3 regions of the Mesorhizobium sp. WSM4989 genome follow, and region 3 is predicted to be linked to each of the others. Evidence: riboswitches for the same ligand, from Rfam matches in the RefSeq annotation. Region 3 holds a riboswitch; each other region holds the start of a gene.
What was found. Region 3 has a riboswitch for cobalamin ahead of P9217_RS00475 (hypothetical protein). Riboswitches for the same ligand answer to the same signal wherever they lie in the genome.

Region 1 (9,468 bases), 930 kb from region 3:
CTCGGTCGGCGTCGCCCATCAGGAGCGCAAGCGGCCACAAAGCGGCGACCGCGAGGATCACGAAGAGGCGCGCCGGCGCGAGAACGAGTGGCGCGAGATAGGGCTCGGAGCGCAGATCCTCAAGGATCTCGGCATCTCCTCGATCAACCTGATCGCCTCGCGCGAGCGCCACTATGTCGGGCTCGAAGGATTCGGCATTCACATCGCCAAGACGGAAATTCTCTGACGTTTCGGCCGACAGGGCGACGGAGAAAAACGATGGCCGCGCCATTGCCTGTCAGCCAGCGGACCGAACGACTGCTGCTGCGCCGGCCCAAACAGGCGGATCTGGAGTTTCTGGCCGATCTTTTCTCGCGCCCCGAACTGGTGGCGCATCGCCCCGACCCGACGCCGGACACGCCGCAGCAGAGTGCCGCGAGGCTCGCTCGCGACATCGATCATTGGGACAGGCGCGGATTTGGTCGCTGGGCGGTCGAAGCCAATGAGAAACTGATCGGCTTCGGCGGCGTCACCTTATCGAGCGATTTCGATGGGCTGAACCTGTCCTATCATCTTCACCCCGAGACCTGGGGGCATGGCTACGCGACGGAACTGGTCCGGGGGAGCTTGCACGCGGCTTTCGGCCCCTTGCGCGCCGGTCGGGTGATCGCACTGGCGCGTCCCGCCAATCCGGCATCGCGGCGCGTGCTGGAGAAATGCGGCTTCGTCTTCGAGCGGGAGATCATGCTCCATGGCGCGCCGACGGGGCTTTACGCATTCCCGTCGGCGAAGTTCGTTCGACAGCAGGACGTATAGCCAGCCAGAGCCGGATGCATCGGTATCATCCAGCCGGAACAATCGCCGCTTCGCATTCATTCGGGTCGCAGTCCGGCGTCGCCAGCCGACACTGGCCGGCGAGCACGGTGACCAAGGCGACTGAGCCTGCCGCCACCGACACCCAGAACCCGTTCTGCGGTCCAAAAGTGTCGACCATCCAGCCGGCGGCGAAGGAGCCCAGCGCTATGCCGATACCGATCCCGGTGGTCACCCAGGTCACGCCTTCCGTGAGCATTGCCGGCGGCACGTGGCGTTCGATCAGGCCAAAGGCGGTGATGAAGGTCGGCGAGATGGCAACGCCGCTGACGAAGACGGCTAGCGCCAGGGTCGGCACCGTGTCGGCAAAAAGCAGCGGCAGCGTGGTGAGCGCGATGACGGCGACAGCTATCGCGAGTTGCCGTTGCAGCGGCGTGCGCAAACTGAGCGCGCCGACGATGATGCCGAGCACGAAGGATCCCAGTGCATAGACGCCGATGACGAGGCTGGCTGCTTCGGGCTGGCCCAGCTCTTCAGTAATGGCAACGGTGGTGACTTCCGTGGTTGCGAAGGTCGCGCCGACAAAGATCAGCGCGAAGGTGATGATCTGCACCGGCCGCAGGCGGATCGCCGAACCGGCCGCGCCATCCTCGGCCGGGCGAATGGGCGGTTCCGTCGAACGCTGCAGCAGGAATGCCGCCGAGCCGAAGGCGAGCAGCAGGGTGCTCACCACCATCCCGGCTTCCGGGAACAGCGCGGCGCTCAAGCCCACCGACAGCGATGCCCCAGCGACATAGACCAGATCGTCCGCGGCCGATTCGAAGGCGAAGGCCGTATTGAGCTCGGGGCGGTTGCGAAAAATCTCGGTCCAGCGCGCCCTGACCAGCGCCGGGATGCTGGGCATTAAGGCGGCAAGCAGCGACGATAGGAACAAGGTCCACACCGGCCAGTGCTGGTTGGCCGCGACGATCAAGGTCGCGAAGGCAAGCGCCGAGACAAGTGTCGTCGGCACGGCAATCCGGCTCTGGCCGAGGCGGTCGACCAGCCGCGAGACCTGCGGCGACAGGAAGGCGTTGACCAAAGCGTATGTGGCCGAGACGGCGCCGGCCAGCCAGTACTCGCCATGCGTTTGTGACAGCATCGCCACAATGCCGATCGGCGCCATGGCGATCGGCAGCCGGGCGATGAAGGCTGCCGCGGCGAAGCTCTTCGTGCCAGGAGCCCGAAAGATTTCCGAATATGGGTTTCGCATGGTCCCGTTCCTCGACAAGGGAAGGCGCCGCAATTACATACGCAGCGTATGAATGTCAGATAGTTCATACGTCGCGTATGTCAATTAGCATACGACGCGTATGTGAATAAGACCAGGAGCCATGCACAAACCCCGCAAGGAGATGATCGCCGAGACGCGCGCCAAGCTGATCGCGGCCGCGCGCCATGCCTTCGGCACGATCGGCTATGCCGAGGCCTCGATGGACGATTTCACCGCTTCGGCGGGTCTGACGCGCGGCGCGCTCTATCATCATTTCGGCGACAAGAAGGGGCTGCTGCAGGCGGTGATCGCCGAGATCGACGCCGAGATGGCGGCGCGGGTGAACGAGGTGGCCTCGCGGGCGCCTACTCGCTGGCAGCATTTCGTCGACGAATGCACCACCTATATCGAGATGGCGCTTGAGCCGGAAATCCAGCGCATCATGTTCAGGGACGGCCCGGCCGTGCTCGGCGATCCGGCTCAGTGGCCCAACGCCAGCGCCTGCACGGCTTCAATGACCGATCACCTGTCAAAGCTGCAGGAGGAGGGCGTCGTCGTTCCCGATCTCGACCCCGAGACCGCAGCGCGGCTCATCAACGGCGCCAGTAGCCAGGCCTCGCAGCGCATCGCCAATGCCAAGGATCCGGAAGCGACGTCGAAGAAGGTTGTGGCGGCGTTCAAGCAGCTGCTGGAAGGCCTGAAAACCAAATAGCATCCGGTCGCGGCGTTCCGGGCAATCACTCGGGTCCGCGCTGCCTCAGACAATTGTCCCCCGCTCAAAATCCCTCCGACATTGACTTTGGCAGGAGCGAGCGCATCCTCTCCCGCCAATTCTCTGAGGCGGAGGGTCGGGGCCATGTGGGACTTCAGCATCGGCCGGTCGGTGTCCATCATGATGCGGACGTGGCCGTTCATCGTCTTTCGCATCATCGTCTATTTCGGCATCACGGTGGCCTACATAACAGCGACCGGTACCGGCGCCAGCGTCGGTTACGGCGTCGGCCACATCTCGACCGATCCGGACGGGCCGATGTCCTTTGCCTTGTGGGGTGGGATCGTCGGCTTCGGCGTGGTCTCGATCGCCGTCTACTGGATCCGCGAATACATTCTCTATGTGCTCAAGGCCGGCCATATCGCCGTCATGGTCCATCTGATCGACGGGCAGGACGTTCCCGACGGCCAGGGCCAGATCGCCTATGCGCGCGAAGTGGTGACGAAGCGCTTCGCCGAGGCCAAAATCCTTTTCGTCGTCGACCAGCTGGTGAAAGGCGCCATCCGCGCCATCACCGGGCTGATCGGCGGCATTGCTGCATTCCTACCCATTCCAGGCTTGAGCGGTCTGGTGAGCTTCATCAACACCGTGATCCGCCTGTCGCTGACCTATGTCGACGAGATCATCCTCGGCTACAACATCCGCACCAATTCCAACTCGCCTTTCGAGACCGCCAGGCAAGGCGTCGTGCTCTATGCGCAGAACGGCAAGTTGATGGTCAAGAACGCCGTCTGGCTGGCGGTGATCATGTGGGGTGTTTCCTTCGTCATCTTCCTTTTGATGCTGGCGCCCGCCGCCGCGATCCTCTGGGCCATGCCGGGCCAGCTTGCCGGCTGGGCCTTCGTGTTGGCCATCGTCTTCGCCTGGGCCTTCAAGGCGGCTTTCATCGAGCCCTTCGCCATCGCTTCGCTGATGCAGGTCTACTTCGCCACCATCGAGGGCCAGGTCCCCAATCCGGAATGGGACCGGCGCCTGGCCGAAGCCTCGTCCAAGTTCAGGGAATTGCGCGACAAGGCGCTCAGCCCCTTCGGCGGCTCGCGCTGGGATTCGCCAAGGACCGCTTGACTAGAGTCAGAGGAGATGCCCCGCCAATGGAAGGATCGCCGCCAGCATCTGGCGCGAACGCCAGCCTAGCAGCGGCCTTGTCAAGCTACTTGGGCGCCGCGAGTGCTCGGGCGAGCTATTCACGTGCAGGGCTGGCGTCAGGAGTGCTTGAGTTAGCGCGGTCCATATGCGCCCCAGTAACGCCACCGGCAGGTATCGTATCGATGTTTGACGCCGCAGAGAACACCGTCGACGATCAACGCTAGATCGCCGATGCTCGGCTTCTATCGAGATAAATTTGTCGCAACCGCCGGGTGACTACGCCCGGCAGCCCGTTGCCGATCGGCGCACCATCCATCCTGACCACCGGGTTCACCAGCCCGGATGATGACGTTGAAAACGCCTCCGTCGCAAGTCTGGCCTCTACTACCGTGAATGGGCGCTCCTCCACCCGCAGATGAAGTTCACTTGCGCACTGCAGAACGACTGCCCGGGTAATCCCGTGCAGGATATCGCTCGAGAGATCCCGCGTGACGATCGTCCCATCCGAAGTCACGATATGAGCGTTGTTGGAAGAGCCTTCCGTGACGTAACCATCCCTCACTAGCCATGCGTCATCGGCGCCGCGTGATTTCGCCTGCATTTTGGCCATGGAGGGATACAGGAGTTGCACCGTTTTGATGTCGCAGCGCCGCCACCGGAGATCTTCCACGGTTATGACGTGCTGGCCGCGCATGGCGACCGGATTTTCGACAAGTGCCTTCTCTTGTGTGAAGAGCACCACGGTGTTCGGCGTATCCCGAGTAGGAAATATGAAATCGCGGTCGGCCGCGCCCCGGGTGATCTGCAAATAGACAAGTCCCTCGGATACATTGTTCCGTCCAATGAGCTCCCTGTGGATCTTCAAAAGATCTGCTTCGGTCAGGGAGAACGGCATATCGAGCTCACGGAGCGATCGCCGCAGGCGCGCCATGTGACTGGCAAAATCGACGAGCTTGCCATCAAGAACGAGCGTGACCTCATAGACTCCGTCGGCGAACAGGAAGCCCCGATCGAAGACCGAGATACGGGCCTCGCTTTCCGGTAGATAGGATCCACTCACATAGACTTGGCGCATTGATAGACCTCAAAAATGCAGACCACGCTCACGGCCTTGAGCGAAACTATTGAACTCTTGTCAGGGTGCAGGCCTAGGCAGCTTCAAGCGCAATAGCGGCGCTGCCATCCTGCACCCCTCGACTGCGAAAACGCTATTCGCCAGACAGCAGGCGGCTAAGGTCAGGCACAGCCCCGAGAAATTCGTCGGTTCACTCCACAGCGCTTCGCAGCGCGGCGACAAAGGCATCAAGATCGCGCTTAAGCATGTAAATGTGTGGCGAAACCCGCAAACCCTCGACGTGCTCGACCTTGCGGTATTTCACGTGGACCTGGTGTTTCTCGCGAAGGTCGCGCTCGAGTTGCTGCATGTCGATGCTGTCGATCGAAAACAGACTTATCGCAGCGAGGCTGTCCCGTGTCGGTCGGCGTATGGAGCCTGAAACCGGGAATGTCCTGGACGAGACCTACCCAATATCGGGTGAGTTCGCGCAGTCGCGCATGCATCCGTTCCGCGCCGATCGCCTTGTGGAATTGAATTGCGGGCGCGATTCCTGCCTGGACAGCGGAATTGTAGGTGCCGAGATTCCAATGGTCGAATCTGTCTATGTGCACCGCGGGCTGGTCGAAAGGTGCAAGCAATGGCCAGGTGGTATCGATCCGGCGTTCGCTGACGACCAGCATCCCGTTGCCGATAGGAGCACCGAGCCACTTGTGCAGGCTGGTGACAAAAAAATCGCAATCGAGTTCGCGGAAGCTGACCGGCATCTGAGCAAAAGTCTGGGCACCGTCGACGACAGTCATGATGTCGCGCTCCCGCGCGATCTCGCAGAGCCGGTTCACCGGCAGGACACGCCCGTTCCAGTGGTACATGTGAGTCAGCTGCAGGACGCGGGTACGCGGGGTCATCGCCTGAACATAGGATTCGATGATGTCGTCGTCGCTGTCCATGAGGTCGAAGGTGCAGTTTACAACCTCGATGCCCTCGCGCTGTTGCCGCTGCAGCCAGCCCGCACGAACGCTGGGGTAGTCCCAAGGCGAGATCAGCACTTGATCGCCCTTAGTTAGCGGTATTCCGAAGATCGCTGTCGAAAGACCCTCCGACGAATTCCGGTTCAGCGCGATCTCTCCGGGGCTGCAATCGATCAGTTCCGCCAGCTCGCGTTTGATATGAGGAAGTGCTGTGTCGAGCTTGCTCCACATATTGTAGTCGGGATTGCGACTGATGAAGCGGTAGGCGTCAACCGTCGCTTCCTCGACAACAGTCGGTGGGGGACTGACCGCGGCGTTGTTCAAGTTGAGGAATGGTTCTTGCGGCGGGTATTTTGCGCGGATGCGCTCCCATTCCGCTTCGCCCTCATGTTCGGCGGACCGATCTATTGCAAAAAAGTTCATGGGAACGCGCCGGGTCTCATCTATCGCCCGACAATAAGCGCCGAAGCCCAGCTCAATCTGCCTATTCACATGAGAAGACAGAATTTAATTCCGAACGCCGGTGAATTCACCAGACGTTGAAGCCCGAGAACGACATCGCTTGGCACAGGGTTAGCAGTGAGGAAGCGAGTGCGGAGATCCGGCCCAACCACGCCAAGAAGAACCGTCACGTTGTCAAGCGATGCGCGAACAATCCCCGGTTTTCTGAGAGCGGGCAACGACGGTCAGGCCTGCCAATGCGCCATTGCGCAAACGCGAAGCGCGATGGCGCGTTGCGGTTGGTGCGGGTCTATGGAACGCCGAGCGGTTCTAAGGCTTCAATCGTTCTCCGAGACGAGCGATCGCCGATTTGAGCGGCGCCTCGCCGGCGCCGCAAAAGGTCTCGCTCATCACCAGCTCGGGCAGCGGCAGGCGCTTGCCCCAGCCATGCGCTTCGAGGTCGGGCCTTGGCGCGAATTCCGAGACACGGCCGACGCAGAGATAGGCGATCGGCGTGACGTGCTCGGGGATCGACAGCAGTCGCTTCAGCGCTTCGGGCTCGATGATGCTCACCCAGCCGACCCCGACGCCTTCCGCCCGCGCCGCGAGCCAGAAATTCTGCACCGCGCAGACGGTGCTGTAGAGGTCCATCTCCGGATTGTGCCAGCGCCCGAGCGGCGAGTTATTCGAGCGCTGGCGGTCGCAGGTGATGCACAGGTTGAGCGCGCTTTCGCAGATGCCCTCGAGCTTCAGCTTGCGGTAGAGCGCCCGCCGCTCCACCTCGATCGCCGGCAGTTCCTGTTCGCGCGCGGCGAGGAAAAGGTCGCGCACCTGCCGCCGCCTTGTGGCGTCCCGGATGATGATGAAGTTCCAGGGCTGCATGTAGCCGACCGACGGCGCGTGGTGTGCCGCGGTGAGCAGCCGCGCCAAAACGCTGTCGTCGAGATCGTCGGCAAGGAAATGGCTGCGCACGTCGCGCCGGGTGAACATGGCCCGGTAGACAGCGTCGCGCGCCAATTGGTCAAAGTCATCGCCGCCGGCGGCGGCTGTTCGTGCCTGCATCGCTTGTCCCCTTGCGATAAGCAGTCCTCCGCCTGACCATGCGGATGACCATGTCTGCCGGGCCGGTCTTCTGGCTCGGGATCGACCCGCATCCGGCGCCTTCCCGTCTGGGACAGTGGCGTTTGCCGGCGCGGTCCCCCTCACAGCGTTGGGCACGCCACGGATTTCAACCGTGTTCCCGATTCTCCCGCGTTGCGGGCACCAGGCAGCGACGCGACCTTATCGCGAAGCCGAAGCCGGGCCAATGCCGCCAGCGACACGATTGGGCGCGATTTCCCCAATCATTCGGCGCTGAAACATGGCTATCCGTGCGACAGGTGCCTAGATTAGGCGCCATGACCACTCGTCTCTACACTCATCCGGTATTCCTGGAACACCTCACGCCGCCCGGCCACCCCGAGCGGCCCGACCGTTTGCGCGCCATCGAGCGCGTGCTCGACGATGAGGCTTTTTCGGCCCTCGACCGCGTCGAGGCGCCGGAAGGCGACCAGGCGACGATCCTTTACGCGCATCCGGAGGATTTCGTCGGCCGTGTCCGCGCTGCGATTCCCGAGTCGGGAATCGTCTCGATCGATGCCGACACCAGCGCCAGCCCGAAAAGCTGGCAGGCGGCGGTGACGGCGATCGGCGCGGCCAACGCCGCAGTCGACGATGTGTTCGAGGGCCGCGCCGCCAATGTCTTCGTTGCCGCGCGTCCGCCCGGCCATCACGCCGAAAAAGCGACCGCGATGGGCTTTTGCCTGTTCAACACCGCGGCGATCGCCGCCCGTTATGCGCAGGAGAAGCACCAGGCCGAGCGCGTCGCCATCGTCGATTGGGATGTGCATCACGGCAACGGCACGCAGGACATTTTCTGGGACGATCCGTCGGTGCTCTATTGCTCGACCCACCAGATGCCGCTCTATCCGGGCACCGGTGCCAAGAGCGAGACCGGCGCCGGCAACATCGTCAACGCGCCGCTTGCGCCGAGCACCGGCAGCGACACGTTCCGCGACGCCTTCCTGTCGCGCGTGCTGCCGTCGATCGACGCCTTCCAGCCGGATCTGATCATCATTTCCGCCGGTTTCGATGCGCACCATCGCGATCCGCTGGCCGCGATCAACCTGACCGAGGATGATTTCGACTGGGCGACCGGCCAGCTGATGGAGCGCGCCGGGCGCCACAGCGGCAACCGGCTCGTCAGCCTGCTGGAGGGCGGTTACGATCTGCAAGGATTGGCATTTTCGGTCGCCGCCCATGTCGGGCGGCTGATGAAGGGATGAATGATGGCTGATGAAGCTAACCAAGACGTCAAGGCGATGAGCTTCGAACAGGCGCTCGACGCGCTGGAGAAGATCGTCGATGATCTGGAGCGCGGCGACGTTCCGCTCGACCAGTCGATCAAGATCTACGAGCGCGGCGAGGCGCTGAAGGCTCATTGCGACCGCTTGCTCAAGGCCGCCGAGGACAAGGTCGAGAAGATCAGGCTCTCGCGCGACGGCAAGCCGGTTGGAACGGAGCCGCTCGACGCCGAGTGAGGTGTATTGATATTCAGGTGAGGCCGCCTGCAAACGCGGCTTTCTGCGGTTCCGGTGCTCACGTCCTTCAAGTACGCTCCGGTCCGGTTCTCGGAACCCGCCATTTTCGGCTCGGTCTGACCTGAATCTCAACACACCTCGGTGCACAATGTCAGACCGGTTCGGGCAGAAAGCAGGTAAGGAGTTAAAGCATGTGCCGAAACATCAAGACCCTGTTCAACTTCGATCCGCCGGCGACCGACGACGAGGTCCATGACGCGGCGCTGCAGTTCGTTCGCAAGCTGAGCGGCGCGACCAAGCCGTCCAAGCGCAACGAGCATGCCTTCAACCACGCCGTCGAGGCGATCGCCGCCGCCGCGCGCGAGCTGCTTGACAGCCTCGAAACCACCCAGCATCCGCGCAACCGCGAGGAAGAGGCCGCCAAGGCGAAGGCCCGATCCGCGCTCCGCTTCGCCTGACGCCGGTCATGAGCTTCTTTCCGGGCAACGATCCTGAGGCCGGCGACGACTTCGCCTGCGACC
Region 2 (9,468 bases), on a different contig from region 3:
GCGATTGGTCCGGCCAGATTTGGCGAGCGATTCACTTTTCGGAGGGCCGATGTCCACCCATGTGCGCCATCCGATCTGGCTTCCGGCTCTCAGGCCCGCCGATGCGCGCACCTTCGCTTCGCTCTATGCGGTCGAATCCTTTGCTCGCGCCACCATCTCCAGCGTCATCCCGATCCAGGCCTACGAAATCCTGCACAACGAGCAGATCGTCTCGATCCTCTACACCATCGTGTCGCTGCTCGGGCTGTCGGTGACGCTGTTCATGCCGATGCTGATCCGCCGCTTCGCGCGGCGCTGGGTCTACACGGCCGGCTGCCTGATGCTGGCGATCGGCTCGGTGTTCTTCGTCACCCACACGCTGCCGGGACAACTCGCCGGGATGCTGTGCCGTGTCATGGGGGCGAGCGCGCTGTCCATCACGCTTAACCTCTACATCATGGACCATATCCGCAAGACCGACTTCATGCAGGCGGAATCGCTGCGCATGGCTTGGTCGATGTTCGCCTGGACCGGCGGGCCGACGCTCGGCATTTTCCTCTATACGCGCTTCGGGATTTATGCCGCAAACGGCGCGGTCGTGGCTTTCGCGCTGGCGCTGCTGGCGTTGTTCTGGACCTATCGGCTGGGCGACAACCCTTCGATCCGTCCCGGCAAGAGCCGTCCGATCAACCCGCTCGCCAATATCGGCCGCTTCGTCGCGCAGCCGCGGTTGCGCCTCGCGTGGCTGATCGCCTTCGGGCGCTCGTGTTCTGGACGACCTTCTTCGTCTATGGCCCGCTGTTCATGGTGATCACGGGCGAGGGCAAGCTTGCCGGCGGGCTGCTGGTTTCGGCCGGCAATGCGCTTCTGTTCATGGCGATCTTCTGGGGCAGGGCGGGAAAGCGCTTCGGCGGCCGTCGGACCATGGCTTTCGCCTATTTCGCCATGGCGGCGATGCTCTTCGTGGCCGGCGGCGCCGACGCCGCTGCTCACCGCCGCCTTCCTGCTCGGCGGCGCCTTGTTCACCATTGCGCTCGACGCGCTGGGCTCGACAGCCTTCATGGGCTCAGTGCGTTCCTATGAACGAGCGCAGATGGCGGCTGTCTACCGAACCTATCTCGATTTCTCCGAGCTGACGCCGCCGCTGGTCTATTCGGTGGTGCTCTCCTTCTTCGGTCTCGGCTCGGTGTTCGTCACGCTCGGCCTGTTGGCCGCCTTCTGTGGCTTCTTCACCTGGCGCTATCTGCCGAAGTCGTTTTGACCGGCTGCAACGCGGCATGGCGCCCACGCACCCACTCGTGGAAGCGGCGCAAATCGTACTCCTCGGGCATCAGCACGCCGGCCTGGTGGCGGATCGAGTGCATGCCCTTCTGGTTGATCTCGCAGATCGCGGCGTCCTCCTCCAGCACCTGGGTGCCGAAGGCGACGATGTTGTCGATATCGGTTTGTGCCAGGGCATCGGGCGCGAACAGCCATTCGGCGGTGAGTTCCGTCTGCTCCGGCCCGAGCGGGGCGAGACGCACCGTGCGGACATAGTCGACATGGCCGACGACGAACATCGAGGGCAGCGAGGTAGCGTAGGTCTGGCCGGCGGCTCGCTCGGCCGGCGTCAGCCCGGCAAAGACCGGCCCATGGACGCGTCCGTCGCGCGACCAGGTCTCGGCGCCGGCGCGTAGGCCGCCGGAAAACTCCGGCGCATCATTATCCGCATAGCGCGCCCATTCCGGATCGTCATGCCTCGCCATCAGGCCGCGGCCATAGATCGGCACCAGCCGCGACAGGTCCTTGTGCACGCCCGGGCAATGCAGGCATTCGTTGAAGTTCTCCCAGAAGATTTTCCAGTTGCAGTTCATCACCTTGGTGAACCGGTGCCCGGGGACGAGCGTCTCCAGCGGCCAGTTCGAAAGATCGCGGGAGGCGGAGTCGAAGGAGGCTTCCGCCGAGCCATCGGGATCCTCTGCGAGATTGATGAAGACGAAGCCGCGCCAAACTGACAGCGCCACCCGGTAGAGCGGATAATTTTCCTTGTCGAAGCCTTCGGGCAGCGATTTCGATGGGACACGGACGAGATCGCCGCGCAGCGAATAGGACCAGGCGTGGTAGGGGCAGGTGAGCAGCCTTGCCTTCAGCCGCCCTTCGCTTTCCAGGCAGAGCTGCGAGCCGCGATGCCGGCAGGTGTTGTGGAAGGCGCGCAAGCTCCCGGTCTCGTCGCGCAGCACGACGACCTGCTGCGAGCCGATACGCGCGGTTCGAAAGGCAAGAGGTTCCGCGAGATCGGCTTCGCGGCAAACCATGAGCCAGCTCCGATACCAGATCGCTTCGAGATCGAGCCGGTAAGCGTCGGCTTCCCGATAGGCGCTTGCAGGCAACGTCGGCTCGAGGCTGGTGAGGCCATTGTAGCGGCTGTGTTCGCTAGGATTTGGCTGCATGAGCGGCTCCCCTTGGCTGATGACAGCCGACACCCGGGCAGGACCGTTGTCAATTGCGCGGCCATTGTCGCTTCCGGGTGCTGCCCTTAAGGTCACTTCGTAATCGCCTGCGGTTTCGCCGGCTGCCCAGGATTGCAAAGTATGCCTGCAAGAACGATGTCGCTGACCGTGGAACTGGTCGCCCGCTGTTTTCGCGCGGTCGATGACCCGGGGCCCGACCCGGATGCCGAGCATCTCGTGGACAGCGACTATGAAGCCATGCTGGATGCATTCGAGGCCGAGCTACCTGCAACCGAGCCTCTCTGGCTGTTCGGCTACGGCTCGCTGATCTGGAAACCGGAAATCGAGCATTTTGAGGAGCGCGTCGCCGTGGCTCGCGGCTGGCATCGCTCCTTCTGCATGAAGATGACGCGCTGGCGCGGCACCAAGCAAAGCCCCGGGCTGATGATGGCGCTGGATCGTGGCGGCCAATGCAAGGGCGTTGCTTTCCGCCTGAACGGTGGTGACCGCCGGCAGGCGCTGGACAGGCTTTTTCGCCGCGAGATGACGCTGAAGCCGACCAGCTACCGGCCGCGCCTGCTGCAACTCGCAACCGACAAGGGGCCGTTGAGAGCGCTTGCCTTCGTCATCAATCGCAAAGGCACGACCTATGCCGGCCCACTCAACGAAGACGAGGTGGTCGAAAGGCTGGCGACCTCGTGCGGCCACTGGGGTTCAGGCGCCGACTATCTCTACAACACGGTGAAGAACCTCGAACAGCGCGGTATTCACGACCGCCATTTGTGGCGATTGCAGAAGCTCGTCGCCGAGCGGATCGCCGGATCTTAGTTCGAAACCGGTGCCGCAATCACGCTGCGGCGTGACGGAATTTGGTTTGCCGGTCGCGACGATTCTGCCTATAGTCGCTGGCGTCGTCGGTTCCGTTTTTGGAGCCAAGAGGGAATGCGGTGAGGGTGGAGTCTTTGCCCTAAGCCGTGGCTGCCCCCGCAACTGTGTGCGGTAGTCCTCTCCATAGACCACTGAGGTTTGTCCTCGGGAAGGTGGGGAAGGGTGCGAATCCGCGAGCCAGGAGACCTGCCGGCGACAGGAAAGTTGACTTCGATGCCCTCGGGTGGAGGGCGAAAGGACAAGACATGAATACCGCTTCCGTCGCCCTCGGCGCCTCCGTCTCCTCGCAGTCGCGCATCATGCAGCTGGCTCTCGCCGCGCTGCTCGGCATTTTCGTCGTCGGTTTCGTCGGCTTCTCGCACATCGATGCGGTCCACAACGCTGCCCACGACTATCGTCACTCGATGGCTTTTCCCTGCCACTGACGAAGGCCCGATATCATGAATCTGTTTCGCAACGTCGTGTTCGTCGCGGCGATCGCAGGGCTCGTGGCGGGCATCGCGCTTGCCTGCATGCAGGCCTATGCGACCGTGCCGCTGATCCTCAAAGCGGAAGTCTATGAAAAGGCGGGCGGCGGTCATCACCACGACCATGCCGCCAACACTGGAACTGGCACTGCCATGAGCTCGGCCGAACCGGCGGGCAATGCGATGAGCAGCGCCGCTCCTGCGTCGACGGAAGCGGCGGCTCCGACCGAGGACGAGGGCTGGGCTCCGGCCGACGGCTTCGAGCGCTTCGCCTTCAACGTTGTCGCAAACATCGTCACCGGCATCGGCTTCGCGCTGATCCTGGTCGCGGTCTCGGAATTCGCCGGTGGCATCGGCAGCTGGCGCCAGGGCGTGTTCTGGGGCCTTGCCGGTTTTGCGGTTTTCACGCTCGCGCCCGGCCTCGGCCTGCCGCCGGAACTGCCGGCCATGCCGGCGGCGGAACTTCTGCCGCGCCAGATCTGGTGGATTTCGACGGTGGCCGCAACCGCGGTCGGCCTTGGATTGATCGCCTTTCGCAAGTCGCTGCCCTTGGCAATTCTGGCGGTCGTGCTGATCGTCGCTCCGCACGTAGTCGGCGCGCCGCAGCCCGTCAGCTTCGAGACGGCGATTCCCGAGGGGCTGCACCATCAGTTCGTGGTGGCGGTGACCCTCACCGATCTGGTCTTCTGGCTGGTGCTCGGTGCGGCCGTCGGTGTGGTGCGCGGCCGCTTCACCGGTACGTCGACCAGCCTGCGCGACAGCTTTGCCTGATCGCGCGGAGGGCCATCTGACCTTCATCATCGGCGGTGCGCGCTCCGGCAAGAGCGCGCATGCCGAGTGCCTGGTGGCGGCAAGCCCGTCGCCTTGGGCCTATATCGCCACCGCGCAGGCCTATGACGAGGAGATGCGCGAGCGCATCGCGCTGCATCGCTCGCGCCGCGGCAAAGGCTGGGTCACCGTCGATGCGCCGCTCGACCTGGTCGGCGCGATCGACGCCTTGCCCGATCACCAGCCGGTGCTTATCGATTGCCTGACATTGTGGCTGAGCAATCATATGCTGGCGGACCACGATATCGAGGCCGAGTGCCGGCGGCTCTCGGATGTGCTTTCGCAGCCGCGCGGACCGTGGTTTGTGGTGTCTAACGAAGTCGGGCTCGGCATCGTGCCGGACAATGCGCTGGCGCGCCGGTTCCGCGACGCCGCCGGGCGGCTCAACCAGCAGGTCGCGGCTGTCGCCGACAGCGTGCTGATGATGGTGGCGGGGCTGCCGCTCAAGGCGAAGTGACATGGGCGAGATCAAAGACACGATCATCGACTACAAGGATGCCGAACGCCATCGAGCCAAGATGGCCAAGCGCAAGGCGGTGCAGGATGCCGAGGTGGCCGGCAAGACGATCGAGAAGGGACTGCTGATCGTCAATACGGGGCCGGGCAAGGGCAAGACCACGGCTGCGTTCGGCCTGGCGCTGAGGATGCTTGGCTACGGCAAGCGCGTCGGCGTCGTCCAGTTCATCAAGGGCAAATGGCACACGGGCGAGAAGGATGCCTTCGCCGCCTTCGGCGATCGCGTCGTCTGGCACGCGATGGGCGAGGGCTTCACCTGGGAGACGCAGGACCTGAAGCGCGACATAGCCGCCGCCGAGGCTGCCTGGGCGAAGGCGCTCGAGCTGATTGCCGACCCTTCGATCAGCCTCGTCGTCCTCGACGAGCTCAACATCGCTCTGCGCTACGATTATCTCGAGCTGGAAAAGGTGGTCGCGGCGCTGAAGGCGCGCCGCGAGGGCCTGCATGTCGTCGTCACCGGCCGCAACGCCAAGCCGCTGCTGGTCGAGGCGGCCGATCTCGTCACCGAGATGGGGCTGACCAAGCACCATTTCGCGGCCGGCGTGAAGGCGCAGCAGGGGATCGAGTTCTGAGGCGCCTTAGCCGCCGATCAAAATGGTCAGATAGATCACCGTCGCCGACAAAATCGCGAACAGGCCGATCAGCAGCCCGTCGGCGACGCGATAGAGTTCCAGCGCCTGCCTTATGTCGGTGCTTTCGGCCTCGCGCCTGCCGCCTTCGCCCATGAAGGCATCCTCGACGACCTCGCCGCCATAACTGCGCGGTCCGGCCAGGGCGAGCCCCAGCGCGCCGGCCATGGCGGCTTCCGGCCAGCCGGCATTGGGCGAACGGTGCTTCTTCGCGTCACGCCGCATGACCTGCCAGGCGTTGCGGGGGTCGGCGCCCTTGACGATGAAGGCCGCCAGCACAATCAGCAGGCCGGTGAGCCGCGATGCCGGCAGGTTGACCAGGTCGTCGAAGCGAGCGGCCGCCCGGCCGAAGGCCTCGTATTTCGGCGTGCGGTGGCCGATCATGGAATCGGCGGTGTTGGCGGCCTTGTAGGCAGCACCCCCGGCCAAACCACCGACACCGGTCCATATGGCAGGCGCGACGACGCCATCGGAGAAATTCTCTGCCAGGCTTTCGATCGCGGCTCGGGCAACGCCCGCCCTGTCGAGCTTGTCCGGATCGCGGCCGACGATGCGCGAAACGGCGATGCGGCCGAGCGTGAGGCCGCCGGTCTCCAGCGCATCGGCGACATCCTCGACATGCTCGGCGAGGCTCTTCTGCGACAGAAGCGAGGAGCTGAGAATGGCCGCGATGACCAGGCCGGACGGAAAGATCAGCCAGAGCAGGACATGCAGCGCCAGGCCTATGGCCGCCGGCACCAGCAGGACGACCAGAAGCGCCTGGAGGCCGCGGCGGCGACGCAATTCGTCGGAATCGGTGGCGCGGTTGAGCCTGCGATCGAGAAAGGATATCAGCCTGCCGATCCAGGTTACCGGATGACCGATGGCGTTAAACAGCCAGTCCGGGTAGCCAAGGGCACGTTCGATGGCGAGTGACAGGAAAGCGATCAGTATCGACATGAAGCTTCTAAGCGGAGCGGTTGCAGCGGTTGATCACGGCGGCAGCCTTGGCCGGGCAAGCGCGCTCTTTCCTCATGCGCCACAGCCTTTCCTTGACCTCTCGACAGGTATCAATCCGCACTCCTATCCGCTTTTCGATCTGCCCGCCACCGCCCTGTCACGATTGCCCGAGCCAGGACGACTGCGCGAATTGGCCGAAATTGCGGCCAAGGCGTATGGCGCGCGGTCGGCGGCGCATGTCGTGGCCGCGCCCGGCACGCAGATCCTGTTGCCGCGGGTCGCTTCGCTGGTGAGGCCCGGCAAGGCACTGGTGCTGGGTCCAACCTATGCCGAACACGCCAGGGCGGCCGCGATTGCAGGCCATGCGATTGTGGAGGTGGGCGACTTCGACGCCTTGGCGGACGCTGACCTTGCCGTGCTGGTCAACCCGAACAATCCGGATGGGCGAGTGATCGAAAGGCACCGCCTGGTCGGCCTTGCTGCGCGGCTTCGCGCGAAGGGCGGCCTGCTGGTGGTCGACGAAGCCTTCATGGATGTCGGCCCGGTCCAACACAGCCTTGCCGGCGATGTGGGCCAGGGTGGTATGGTGGTTCTGCGCTCCTTCGGCAAATTCTTCGGCCTTGCCGGCGTCAGGCTTGGTTTCGCGCTGGCCGACCAACTGACAGCCGAGCGGCTGGAGGCGCAGCTTGGGCCATGGGCTGTCGCCGGTCCTGCACTTGAATACGGAATCCGCGCATTGGCGAATGCCGGGTGGCAGGATGACATGCGACAGGGCCTGGCAGCCGATGCCAAGCGCCTCGACGCGCTGCTCAGCCGATTCGGTATCGCGGTCGCCGGCGGCACCAGTTTGTTCCGCTATTTGTCGTTCTCCGATGCTGCCTCCCTGTTCTCCGCTCTTGGCGAACGCGGTATCTTGGTCCGCCATTTTGCCGATCGTCCGCACGCCTTGCGCGTCGGTCTGCCCGGCAGCGAAGAGGAGTGGCAGCGGCTCGAGAGCGCGCTTGCAGCGTGGGCCTCGCGGCGCGACTATGCGCCGAAGGAGTGCTGACGATGATCCATGTCTGTTCGCTGTCGAAGGTGGAGGAGACCGTTGCGAGAACCGGCGCGGAGCGCTTGCTGTCGCTGCTCGCCGACGGCACCGGGATGATCCGTCCGGCCTCGATACTGGCCGAAAACCATCTGCATCTCGTCATGCACGACATCGTCGCCGCGCAGGAAGGCATGACCATGCCGGGCGAGGAGCATGTGCGCGCGCTGCTCGACTTCGCCTATCGCTGGGACAGGGCCAAACCGATGGTCGTGCACTGCTATGCCGGTATCAGCCGCTCGACGGCATCGGCCTATATTATCGCGGCGGCACTGGCGCCCAAACGCGACGAGGCGGAGCTGGCGAAGACGCTGCGCTTTCTCTCGCCGTCAGCGACGCCCAATCCAAGGCTGATTGCCGTTGCGGATATGTTGCTTGGGCGAGAAGGCCGGATGATCGCGGCGGTCGAAGCAATCGGGCGCGGTGCAGATGCATTTGAAGGGATTCCGTTCGAACTCAGCATTAGAGATTGAGCTCGCACTGTTCCGCTACGCCAGCCAGTCGGCAAGCCTCGCCTTACGCACATCCCTGGCCAGGCTGATGAAGCCATCGGCCTGATGCTCGGCCGTGAGCCGGCCTTTTTCGGCGGTGGCGATGCTGGCGTCGCCGACCACGCCGTTCGGATTGAGGTCGCTGGCGATCCAGGCGAAGGCGTGCGTTCCGGTGTGCCGCAGCAGGGCGAATTCCTTTTCGGCGCGACCGACATTGGAGACGAAATTGTCGGCCTTGCCCATATCGACGAGATCTGGCCGGAAATGCAGCATCAGCGAGGTCTCGACATCGCCGCCATGGATGCCGTGACGGTCCTCGAGCTCGGTATACATGCCGGAGGGACGGCCGAAGCGCTGCCAGCTCGTCTTCACCGCCAGCATCTTTGCGCGCACGCGCAATTCGCGCGTGACAATGCCCATGATCTCCTCGTTGCCGCCATGCGAGTTGACGACGATCAACTTTCTGACCCCGGCGCGGGCGACCGAGAGGCCAAGCTCCGTCCAGGCGTCGACCAGGGTGGTGGCCGGCAAGGTGAGCGTTCCCGGCGCATGCAGATGCTCGTTCGACTTGCCCACCGCCTGCACCGGCAGGAGGCGGATGTCGATGTCCTCGGGCAGGCGCGCAATCACCGTCTCCAGCATGCCCATCATGATCGAGGTGTCGGTCGAGACGGGAAGGTGAGGGCCATGCTGCTCGACCGCGGCCACCGGCAGAACGGCAATCGTCGCTTCCGCGTCGATCGAGGCGTATTCGGTCGTCCGATAGTCGCCCCACCACACACGTCTTGTCGTCACTGTCGTCTCCCGATGGTCTGCTGTTCGGCCCGAAGGTCTAAAGCGCCTGGGCATTCCGGGCAACAGCTAGCCTGCTGCCAGAACCTCCACCTCAACCTTGAATTCCGGGCGGGCAAAACCTGAAACGATCATCAGCGTCGAAGCGGGCGCCGGATCGGAAAACAGGCGATTGCGAACGTCCATATAGGCCTGCAGATGCGCGCGATCGGTGACGAAGGCGTTGATGCGCACGACATCGTTCAGCGTCAGCCCGGCTTCGCTTAAGATTGCGGCAATATTCTTGAAGCAAAGCTCGGTCTGCGCGCCGGCATCCTCCGGGACGGCGTCATCCGGCGCGATGCCCAACTGACCCGAACATAGCACAAGGCGCTTTCCCGCTGGAATTTCAACGCCATGGCTATAACGGGCAAAGGGCGGCTT
Region 3 (9,468 bases):
AGCTCGAGCACAGGGTGCGGCGCGCCGACGGGTCCGCCGGCTGGACCACCTCACGGGCAATCCCGATCGTCGATGACACCGGCAGCATCCTGGAATGGTTCGGCATGGCGGCCGACATCACCGAAAAACGGGCGAGCGAACAGCAGATCCAACTCTTGATGCGCGAGGTGAACCACCGCGTCAAAAACCAATACGCCGTGATCCTTTCCATGATCCGCGAGACGAGCAAGCGCGCGACCGACCCGCGCGCGTTCGAACACCAGATCCGCGAACGCATCATGGCGCTGTCGCGCTCGCACGACCTCTTGGTGCTCAACGACTGGCGCGGCGCGGGCATGGCCGACCTTGTGCGCGAACATCTGCGGCCGTTCGGACACGAAGAGCGGATCTCGCCTTGCGGGCCGGACGTGACGTTGCGGCTGAACGCGGTGCAGAACATCGGCATGGCGCTGCATGAGCTGGGCACCAACGCGACGAAATACGGCGCCCTGGCCGGCGACGCCGGAACCGTGCGGATGGACTGGCGGGTAGCCCCGGCCCCCGAAGGCAGCGATTTCGAGCTGGTCTGGGAGGAACATTTTTCCGAACCTCCCGCGGCCGCCGATGCCAAGCCGCACAAAGGCTTCGGCAGCGTCGTTCTCCAGCGCGTCGTCCCCACCAGCCTCTCCGGCAGCGCCTCCATGGAACGGCTGCCCGGCCTCGTTCGCTGGACGCTCTCGGCGCCGCTCGCCAACGTGGTCGTCGCCGGCGGGGCGGAGCTGGACGGCGATGAGCAGATCGCCGGGCTGACGTGAGGCCGGTTGCATCCTGGGAGACCGAACAGGGCGGCTCGCCGCCACGTCGGAAGCTCGCTGGCGCCGCCGAGCCCTCGCCGTAGCGCCGTACGCCGAATGGCTTGCGCTGCTCCCATTTTTGCTTTCCCCTTCCCCGCTTTTTTAGAACAGAAAAGCGCCAGCTTTTCTGTTCTGGACTCTGGATATTTGGACTCTGGATTCTGGCTTATGGATTATGGGGCTTATCCCAGGCCTTAACCCCTGGCTTATCCAAGCGCAGAATTCCGTCACACTTCCAAAGGCTTGGGCTACGGCTCCTCAGCATGCCTTTGAAGCGCGTGCGCACGGGCCGGCGATCTCCTGTCGCTGTCTGCCAACAGTGAACAAAATGGGAACAAGAATGTCAAGCCGAGCACCGCTGACGGGGCGGCGATCGACCTTTGCCGTCATCGGCTTCCCGATGCCGAGGCATTCAAGGCGGCAGGCTGGCAGCCCGCCGGCGTCTGATGGCAGAGAGATGCGGCTGGCCTGCTGCAGCCAGCCGCCGCCGGCGGCTTATGAATTCTTTGCTGCGGATCCGATCTCCACATCGTCCAGCCCCTTGGCCTTGTAGACGAGGTAGGAGATCGCCCAGGCGGCGATGAAGATGCCGATAATGGCGAAGCCCAGATTGTTGAAATTGTCGTTGAGCCTGCCGACGCCGTTCCAGAAGCCACCCGACAGACCGAGCTTGTCACCGATCAGGCCGAGCGCCTCGATGCCGCCGATCAGTACTGCGACAAGGACCGACACCAGGGTGATCGTGATGTTGTAGTACAGTTTGCGGATCGGCTTGACGAAGGCCCACTCATAGGCGCCGAGCATCATCACTCCATCGGTCGTGTCGACCAGTGACATACCGGCCGCGAAAAGCACCGGGAAGACCAGAATGGCTTCGAACGGCACGCCCTTGGCCGCTTGTGCCCGCGGACACGCCGAACATGGCGACTTCGGTCGCGGTGTCGAAGCCAAGGCCGAAGAGGAAACCAAGTGGGAACATGTGCCAGCTCTGCGACACCAGCCGGAACATCGGGCGGAAGACGCGGGCCAGGAAGCCGCGATTGTTGAGCAGCAGGTCCAGGTCCTCCTCGACAAACGCCTCACCGGCCCGCACCCGCCGATAGCTTCTGTAGATCGAGAACAAGATGACGATGTTCATCGCCGCGATGGCGAGCAGGAAGAGTGCGGAAACGCCGGTACTGATCGTGCCGCCAATCTCCTGAAAGCTCTGGAAGCGGCCGAGCAGGGACGTTGCCGCCGCGATAGCCGCAGCGACGATGACGACGATCGTCGAATGGCCGAGTGCGAAAAAGAAGCCGACGGAGACCGGCCGTTTGCCGTTCTGCATCAGCTTGCGCGTGACATTGTCGATGGCCGCTATGTGGTCGGCATCGACGGCATGGCGCAAGCCGAGGCCATAAATGACGAGAGCGACGCCAAGCAATGTCGGCTTGTCGTGGAAGGCGACGAAAGCCCACAGCCACGCCCCGACGTTGAGAATGGCGAGCGCCCCGTAGATTGTAATCAGCCTGGCCTTCAGGTCCGGCGCGGTTTTGTTCAGCATTTTCGATAGTTGGGTCAGCATGATTCTGCCTTTGACGTTGCCTGTCATCGCAGGGAACTCGCCCCGCCCTCCGGCCAGGCGCGCACACCGGATCACCCGTCCGATGTTCTGCTTTGACGTCCATGATGGCAGGTCTCCTGGCTCGCGGATTCCCGCCGCTTTCGCCTTCCCGGCCCATGCAGCCAGTGGCATCGTGAAACCGGCATGCCGCTTACAGTTGCGGGGGCAGCCACGGCTTTGGATTTCTCCGCACCGCGTTCCCTTTTGATCCCCGAAGGGAACCATCGGCGCGAATTCGCCACACCGCGATTGGTCAGTCAATCGACAACTCCGCCGGCCAGCCGCCTCTCACGCCATCGTGACGAGATCGCCGCGCCCCCCTCACACCCCCAGCGTCGGCTCGGTATTCACCTCCAGCGCCTCTTCCGCCTCGTCCTCTTCGCCAAGCACGTCGCCCTTCACCGGCAGCGCCTGGCCGATCCAAATCGGGTCGATAAGGTGGTCGCGCTTGGGGTTGGTGGTGTTGGGATGGATGAGGATGCTCAGGCCGCCATGGTTCAGCATCAGCCAGGGAACCAGCGTGGCAAAGATCTCGGTGGCGAAGGAGACCTGGTACATGGCTTGCTGGTGCGGGCCGACCGGCTCGTCGCGCCAATTGCCCAGGCGCACGCGGAAACGCTCTGCGATGCGCTGGCGCAGCCATTCGGCATGCTGCCGCTCGGCTTCCCCGCCGTAGTAGATATGGGCGTGATAGCTGGCGATCTCGGCGATCGGCCTGACTTCGTTCATCGCGATGCTCCCCTTCGATGATTTTTTTGCGCCCGGCGGAACTCTAGCCGAAGCGCGGGCGCCTTGTCTGCAGCCGGCCGAGGTCCGCGCCTGCGGTCGGCAGGGTTATCGGATATGGCGCTCCCCCGCTCCGTCTCGGCTGCGCCGAGCCACCTCTCCCGTCCACCTTGTGGGGGCGAGGAATTGCCAAACCGCCGAGGTTGCAACCGGCAGGAAGGATGGCAACGGCCGTTCTGCCTTTGCCCTAAATCACCGCGGTGACCGCGCCCTTCGCATTTAGGCGACAGCCGACTTTCGCCTGCCTCACTTCGATGCCGCCTCGCCCGTCATAGTCTATGCGCACCTCGATCGGCGCGTTGAGCCCGCTTCGGCGTTGACGCAAGGGGCCGGCGCTGACCGTGTAAACACGCACGGCGCCGAGGGGCTTGGCGGCCGCCGCGATCGCGGCGCGACAGGCGCGCACTACGGCGGCCGGCGTGCCGGGTATCGCCTTCGGAGGTGACAGCGGCGCGATGCGATAGCCTTTGGTGACCCGCCAGAGGTCGCCGCCGGCGGATCTGGAGGGCCTCAGCACTGGAGGCAGCACAATGGTCTGCGTCGCGCTTTTGGCCAAAGCAGGGGCTGTCGGCACCGCGGCCGGGTTCTGCGCAGAGGCAGCCGATCCGCTGACGGCGGAAGGATCGTCGCCCGCGGCGGCGGCGCCCACGCTTGTCGACACGCCTGTGCTGGTGCTGCCCAGATTGCCGCCGGCATTGACGCCGAGCGATCCGCCGCCGGTCGATGCGCCGACGTTTGCGCCGCCGACACCGTCGGCACTGGCGCCCACGCCCGCCGACACGCCTTGCGAACCGGCGCCCAATCCGGCGCCCACGCCGATGCCGCCGACTTTGCCGCCCACGCCGACGTCAAGCGCCGAGGCAGGCCCGATCGGGATGGCGATCGCCAGCGCGGCTGCTAGGTATTTTTTCATGGCCAGACCTTTGTTCCAAGGCCAACCTTGTGTGGCTCCTCATCGAGCGTTCCGCTCGACAGCGGTCTGCGAAGCCTTCGTCGCGCGAACGCGTGCCGAGCGATGGCGACTTCTCGCCTTGCCAGGCATCGGCCTCGGCGGTGACCGGCGCGGCTGGAGGCCGCTCGAAAGACGAATGATAGAAAAGCGGTCTCGGCAACGCCAAGCACTGAAAAAGGCTTAGGACTTCTCCTTTCAACTTAGCTGTCGACAGCAGGGCAAGTTTGAGCTCGCCTACGCGGTGCTAACGGGTAACTTTCAAATTAGTTTCAACTAAAATGCAACAGAACAAGGACACCACCGTGCCAGCGCCGGTTGCTGATGCCGACGCCGGGCTCTCGTCGAAATGGCCGTCTCGCCTTCGCCGGGCCAATTCTCCCCCACTTCCTGGCGTGCGCGGGCCTGGAGGCTTGAGAGTCGCCCAGGGCGGCAAGGCGCCCGCGCTACCGGCTCGAAGCCGCAACGCTCGTCGCGCTGGCCGACAAGGACGCGGTGCTGGTCGGCCAGGCCGACCTGTTGCGATCGATGGTCGAGGGTGCGGCCGGCGATGCGATCCTGGCCAACAAGCGCGAGATCGAGACCGGCATCGCCGCCATCAGCGCCACATTGCGCGACAGGCAATCGTTCCTGCTGTGAGGGCCGGCTAGGCCTTGCCCCTGGAGCGCCTCACGCCTTTTGACTGGTGAGGCGCTCGAGCGCATCGACGATCAGGTCGCAGAATTTCGCATGGTCGAGCTTCATCGCCACGGTATGGCGGAAATCGACCTGCTCGCTCGCCGTGCCGCCGAAATGGCGCATGCCGCCCAGCTTCTCGAAATTGCAGACCGTCATGCCCTTGGTCCACCGTCCGGCAAGCTCGACGCGGATATCGGCCTTCTCGGTGGTGAAGACGCCTGCATCGATCATCGCCGCCACGCAGCAGGCGTCATGGACGGCGGGATGGGCTATCTGCAGCAGGCCGCCATGCGTGGTCGCGATGAACTCCCAGATATCGAGAATGAATTTGGCGATCGGCCCGCCGACGGCGCGCACCCTGTCCTGCAGGTCGGGGGTGGCCAAGGCCTGGTGCGTGAGGTCGAGCCCCACCATGGTGACGTCCCAAGCGGCGCGGAACACCACGTCTGCGGCCTCCGGGTCGGCATAGACGTTGAACTCGGCCGCGGGCGTGATGTTGCCGCGCGTGAAACTTCCGCCCATCGCGACGACCCGCTTCACCCGCTCGACGATGCGCGGCTCCTTGCGCACGGCTAGAGCGATGTTGGTGTAGGGCCCGACCGGCACCAGCGTGACGGTTTTCGGCTCATGCGCCATGACCGTCTCGATGATGAAGTCGACGGCATGGCGCTTGTCGAGCTCGAACGAGGCGGGCGGCAGCTCCGGGCCATCGAGCCCGGTCTCGCCGTGGATCTCGACGGCCAGCACCTGGTCGATGATCAGCGGGCCGGGAGAGCCTTTCGCCACCGGCACCTTTATGCCGTAGGCCGTGCATACGGAGAGCGCATTGCGCGTGGTGTTCTCGACATTGTGGTTGCCCGAAACCGTGGTGATGCCGAGAAGGTCGATGTTCGGGTTGCCGGCCGCAAGCAGGATGGCGATGGCATCGTCGTGCCCCGGATCGCAGTCGAGGATGATCTTTTCCATGGGGGTCGCCTCTCCCTGGCCTGCGGCGATTACAGACCGGGGCCTCTGGTGACGTCAAGGTTGCCATCCGGCCGAAGCGCGATCACCACAACTGACGCTCTTGCCGCCCCGCCCATAATGCCGCCCTCAGCGCGCCTGCCCGCCTCTCGCCCCGCTCCCCCACAGCGCCCGCGCGAACACGTTGCGCTTGCCCTTGCGCGGCGCCAGCTCCACATCGCTGACCAGCTTCGCGCCGCCCTCGCGCCGCTCCAGCGTGATCTTGCGGCTGTGGAAGGCTTCCAGCTCGGCGCGGTGGGCGACGCTGATGACGGTGACCTTCGGCAATGCCTGGACCACCGTCTGCATCATCTTGTCCTGGCTCTTCTCGTCCAGCGCCGAGGTCGCCTCGTCCAGCACGACGATGTCTGGCTCGTGCAGCAGCAGGCGCGCGAAGGCGAGGCGCTGCTTTTCGCCACCGGAGAGCGTCTGGTCCCACGGCGCCTCTTCCTCGATCCTGTCCCGCAGGTAGCCGAGGCCGACCTTGTCGAGGGCGGCGTCGATCTCGTCCACCGTCCAGTTGTCGGCGGCGGCCGGATAGGCGACCGCGCGCCGCAGCGTGCCGGTCGGGATGTAGGGGCGTTGCGGCAACATGAACAGCCGCTTGCCGGCATGGAAATTGACGCTGCCGCCGCCCCAGGGCCACAGGCCCGCGACGGCCCGCACCAGCGTCGACTTGCCGGTGCCGGATTCGCCCGCGACCAGCACCCGCTCGCCCGGGTTGATCTCGACCTTCGTCTCCTTGACCACGCCGGTGCCGTCGTTGAGGGTGACGGAGAGATCGTCCAGGCTGAGCATGGCGCCGTTTTGCGTCTCGCCGCGCCGGATGCGCCCAAAGGACTCGCTCTCTTCGGCGCGCTCCAGCCCGTCGAGCGACATCATCAGCGAAGCGACGCGGCGCGCCGAGGCGTTCCAATCGGCCAGGCGCGGATAATTGTCGACCAGCCAGCCGAACGCGCCTTGCACGATGGCAAAGGCGGAGGCCGCCTGCATGACCTGGCCGAGCGACATCGAGCCTTCGAGGAATTTCGGCGCGCAGAGCAGCACCGGCACCACCGGCGCGAACAGCATCGACCCTTGCGAGACAATCGCGGTGCGCATGTGCTGTCCGGTCAGCAGCGCCCATTGCCTCAGCACATGGCCGAAATTCCTGTCGATGCCGCTGCGCTCCTCCGCCTCGCCGCCGAGCAGCGCGATGCTTTCGCCGTTTTCGCGCACGCGTGTCAGCGTGTAGCGGAATTCGGCTTCCGCCTGGTTCTTGCGCTCCGAAAGCTGCACGAAATGGCGGCCGATGACCACCATCGAGGTCGAGGTGATGGCGGCATAGATGACCGCGGTGACGACGAGGAAGCCGGGGATGGTGATGCTCTCGCGGCCGAGCGGCAAGGTGAGCGCGCCGCCGATGGTCCACAGCACGACGATGAAGGTCGAGGCCGCCAGGAAGGCGTTGAGAACGCCGGAGATGAAATCGACGGGGGACTCGGTGGCGATGCGCAGATCTTCGGTGAGACGGGCTTCGGGGTTCGAGTGGTCGCCGGCGACGAGGTTGAGCTGATAGTAGCGGCCGCTGGCCAGCCAGCGCGCGATGACAGATGTGGTGAGCCAGGAGCGCCAGCGGCGCTGGATCGTCATACGCAGGTAGACCTGAACGACGACGAGGCTGGCGCTTCCGGCAACCAGCGGCACGAAGACGGCGCTCAGCATATAGACGGTGTGGACATTGCGCTGCTCGATGGCGTCGAAGAAGGCGCGGTTCCAGACATTGATGCCATACTGGAAGCCGACATTGACGCAGATCAGCACCAGCAGCCCAATCGTAAACGGCCATGCGAGCTTGTCGCCATTCCGGCCCCAGTAGCCGCGCCCGCTGATCCAGAACCGCCTAAACAGGTACTTCCTGCGCGCCTGCTCGGCCTCCTCGGGCGTCAGCTTCGGACCGGGCTCGACGGATTCCGGCGGCGGCGGCGCCGGTTCGCCGACGGCCTCCGGCGTCGCTTCGGCCGGCTCCTCGTGCTCGGGCGATTGCTTCGGTTGCGACTTCTCTTCGCGGGGTCTTTCCGGATGCAAGCTTTCCGGCGGCGACTTTTCCGGCCGCGTCTTGCCCGGGGGTGCCTTCGCTGCGCCCGTCTTTGCGGGGCGCGACTTCCCGGCACCGCGCGGCTGGGCGCCGTCGGCCGATCTTGGCTTGAGCTTTGCTTCAGACATCAGCCGACAACGGCTCAAAAATCAGAAGGTTTCACGATCTCGGCGAGAGATGTTGCCTGCCCGCTCGGGCCTCGACCTCACCTCACCCGGCAAAACCCCGCCGCGCGGCGGCCATGCCTTCCCACATCAGCTTGATCCCGAGCGCGCCGACCACGGCGCCGGCGGCGCGGTCGATCCAGTGCTTGGTGCCGAGATAGGCCGCGCGCGGCCGGCTGGAGGAAAAGGCGAAGGCGACGACCGCGTACCAGACGAATTCGTTGAGGAAGAGCAGCGGCGGCAGGACCAAGAGCATCCAGAGCGGCGGCGAGGCCGGCAGCATGGCCGCGAACATCGAGGCGTAGAAGATCGCCGTCTTCGGATTGGCGAGCTGGACCAGAAGCGCGCGCCGCAGCGCCCGCCAGAACGAGCCGGCGCGCGCCGAGGCATCGTTCGCGATCTCGATCGGCTGATTGGCGCCGCGCCAGATCTTGATGCCGATCCACAACAGATAGGCGCCGCCGGCGACGCGCAGGAAAATGTCCAGCCAGGCGACCTGGACGAGCAGCGCGGTCAGGCCCGCGACCGCGATGATGGCGAAGATGAAGCCGCCGATGCCCATGCCGATCGCCGCTGCTAGGCCGTCACTGCGCTCGCCGGCGACCGCGATGCGCGAGACGACGACGAAGCTCGGCCCCGGGCTCATCGCCCCCAGCAAGAAAACGCCAAGGATGGAAAGGATGGTTGCAATCTCGGACAAGGCTTCCTCCGCAGGCGGCTGCAATTCCCTGCGCAGTACAATGCACGCGCCGCGCGCCTTGTCACCATCCTGGCGGGCGATCGGCGAGCGCGAGCATGCCGAGACGGCGTCTGGTCAGGCTGGAGCCGCGCCCTATGTCTTCCGCGGCCCGTCCAGCCATCGGGCAAAACACCGCCTTTGCGGAACAGGCGGCAACTGCTTGGGTTGGCAGCCGTGTTCAGCAGTCGTACGGTATATGGCGGAAGTGCCTCTGCACACGGGGAGACTTCAGATGAAAGCTGCTGCAGAACGCGACCCTCGCAGGCGCGAGCTTTTGAAGGATCACGGCCCAGCCGGACTGGCCGCGAAGTCTGTTTCCGGCCGTGCCGCGGCCCAGCGGCGCCGACGACGCGCCGCCCACAGTCAAGACGTCCCGCCGATCCGTTCGCGCCAAGCATGATCCGTTCCAGTGCTTTCCTTCCCTAGACCGAGGCGAGGCCGCTCGCCGCTCTGGATAGGCCTGATCGCAACGCTCTCCGGCTGCGCGGGCGGGGTGCTCGACCCGCAGGGCCCGATCGGCGCGGGCAACCGCACGATCCTGCTCAACTCGCTGGCGGTCATGCTGGTCATCGTCATTCCGACGCTGGTGGCGCTGCTTTTGTTTGCCTGGATGTTCCGTGCCTCCAACCGCAACGCG

Region 1: another riboswitch for cobalamin. It lies ahead of bluB (5,6-dimethylbenzimidazole synthase); the one in region 3 lies ahead of P9217_RS00475 (hypothetical protein).
Region 2: another riboswitch for cobalamin. It lies ahead of P9217_RS18770 (CbtB domain-containing protein); the one in region 3 lies ahead of P9217_RS00475 (hypothetical protein).

What each region holds. Positions count from the first base shown of each region.
Region 1 is NZ_JARTVN010000001.1:1,025,128-1,034,595, reverse strand. Features, by position in the region: gene ribB (3,4-dihydroxy-2-butanone-4-phosphate synthase) at 1-226, shown strand, start outside; gene P9217_RS05170 (GNAT family N-acetyltransferase) at 259-795, shown strand; gene P9217_RS05165 (MFS transporter) at 821-2,044, opposite strand; gene P9217_RS05160 (TetR/AcrR family transcriptional regulator) at 2,166-2,756, shown strand; gene P9217_RS05155 (hypothetical protein) at 2,901-3,881, shown strand; gene P9217_RS05150 (D-amino-acid transaminase) at 4,123-4,977, opposite strand; gene P9217_RS05145 (aminotransferase class V-fold PLP-dependent enzyme) at 5,217-6,350, opposite strand; gene bluB (5,6-dimethylbenzimidazole synthase) at 6,699-7,430, opposite strand; cobalamin riboswitch at 7,473-7,651, opposite strand; gene P9217_RS05135 (histone deacetylase family protein) at 7,766-8,692, shown strand; gene P9217_RS05130 (exodeoxyribonuclease VII small subunit) at 8,696-8,947, shown strand; gene P9217_RS05125 (DUF2277 domain-containing protein) at 9,139-9,405, shown strand; gene P9217_RS05120 (pirin family protein) at 9,414-9,468, shown strand, end outside.
Region 2 is NZ_JARTVN010000002.1:1,259,572-1,269,039, forward strand. Features, by position in the region: partial or broken gene P9217_RS30435 (MFS transporter) at 50-1,240, shown strand; gene P9217_RS18760 (aromatic ring-hydroxylating dioxygenase subunit alpha) at 1,209-2,408, opposite strand; gene P9217_RS18765 (gamma-glutamylcyclotransferase) at 2,550-3,236, shown strand; cobalamin riboswitch at 3,307-3,505, shown strand; gene P9217_RS18770 (CbtB domain-containing protein) at 3,542-3,721, shown strand; gene P9217_RS18775 (CbtA family protein) at 3,737-4,534, shown strand; gene cobU (bifunctional adenosylcobinamide kinase/adenosylcobinamide-phosphate guanylyltransferase) at 4,527-5,048, shown strand; gene cobO (cob(I)yrinic acid a,c-diamide adenosyltransferase) at 5,050-5,679, shown strand; gene cbiB (adenosylcobinamide-phosphate synthase CbiB) at 5,686-6,675, opposite strand; gene cobD (threonine-phosphate decarboxylase CobD) at 6,674-7,723, shown strand; gene P9217_RS18800 (tyrosine phosphatase family protein) at 7,726-8,235, shown strand; gene P9217_RS18805 (creatininase family protein) at 8,251-9,048, opposite strand; gene P9217_RS18810 (RidA family protein) at 9,115-9,468, opposite strand, start outside.
Region 3 is NZ_JARTVN010000001.1:98,563-108,030, forward strand. Features, by position in the region: gene P9217_RS00465 (HWE histidine kinase domain-containing protein) at 1-794, shown strand, start outside; gene P9217_RS00470 (hypothetical protein) at 1,329-1,718, opposite strand; gene P9217_RS00475 (hypothetical protein) at 1,621-2,397, opposite strand; cobalamin riboswitch at 2,486-2,677, opposite strand; gene P9217_RS00480 (DOPA 4,5-dioxygenase family protein) at 2,758-3,165, opposite strand; gene P9217_RS00485 (hypothetical protein) at 3,410-4,135, opposite strand; gene P9217_RS00490 (hypothetical protein) at 4,667-4,810, shown strand; gene P9217_RS00495 (nucleoside hydrolase) at 4,841-5,815, opposite strand; gene P9217_RS00500 (ATP-binding cassette domain-containing protein) at 5,942-8,056, opposite strand; gene P9217_RS00505 (LysE family transporter) at 8,139-8,738, opposite strand; gene cyoA (ubiquinol oxidase subunit II) at 9,241-9,468, shown strand, end outside.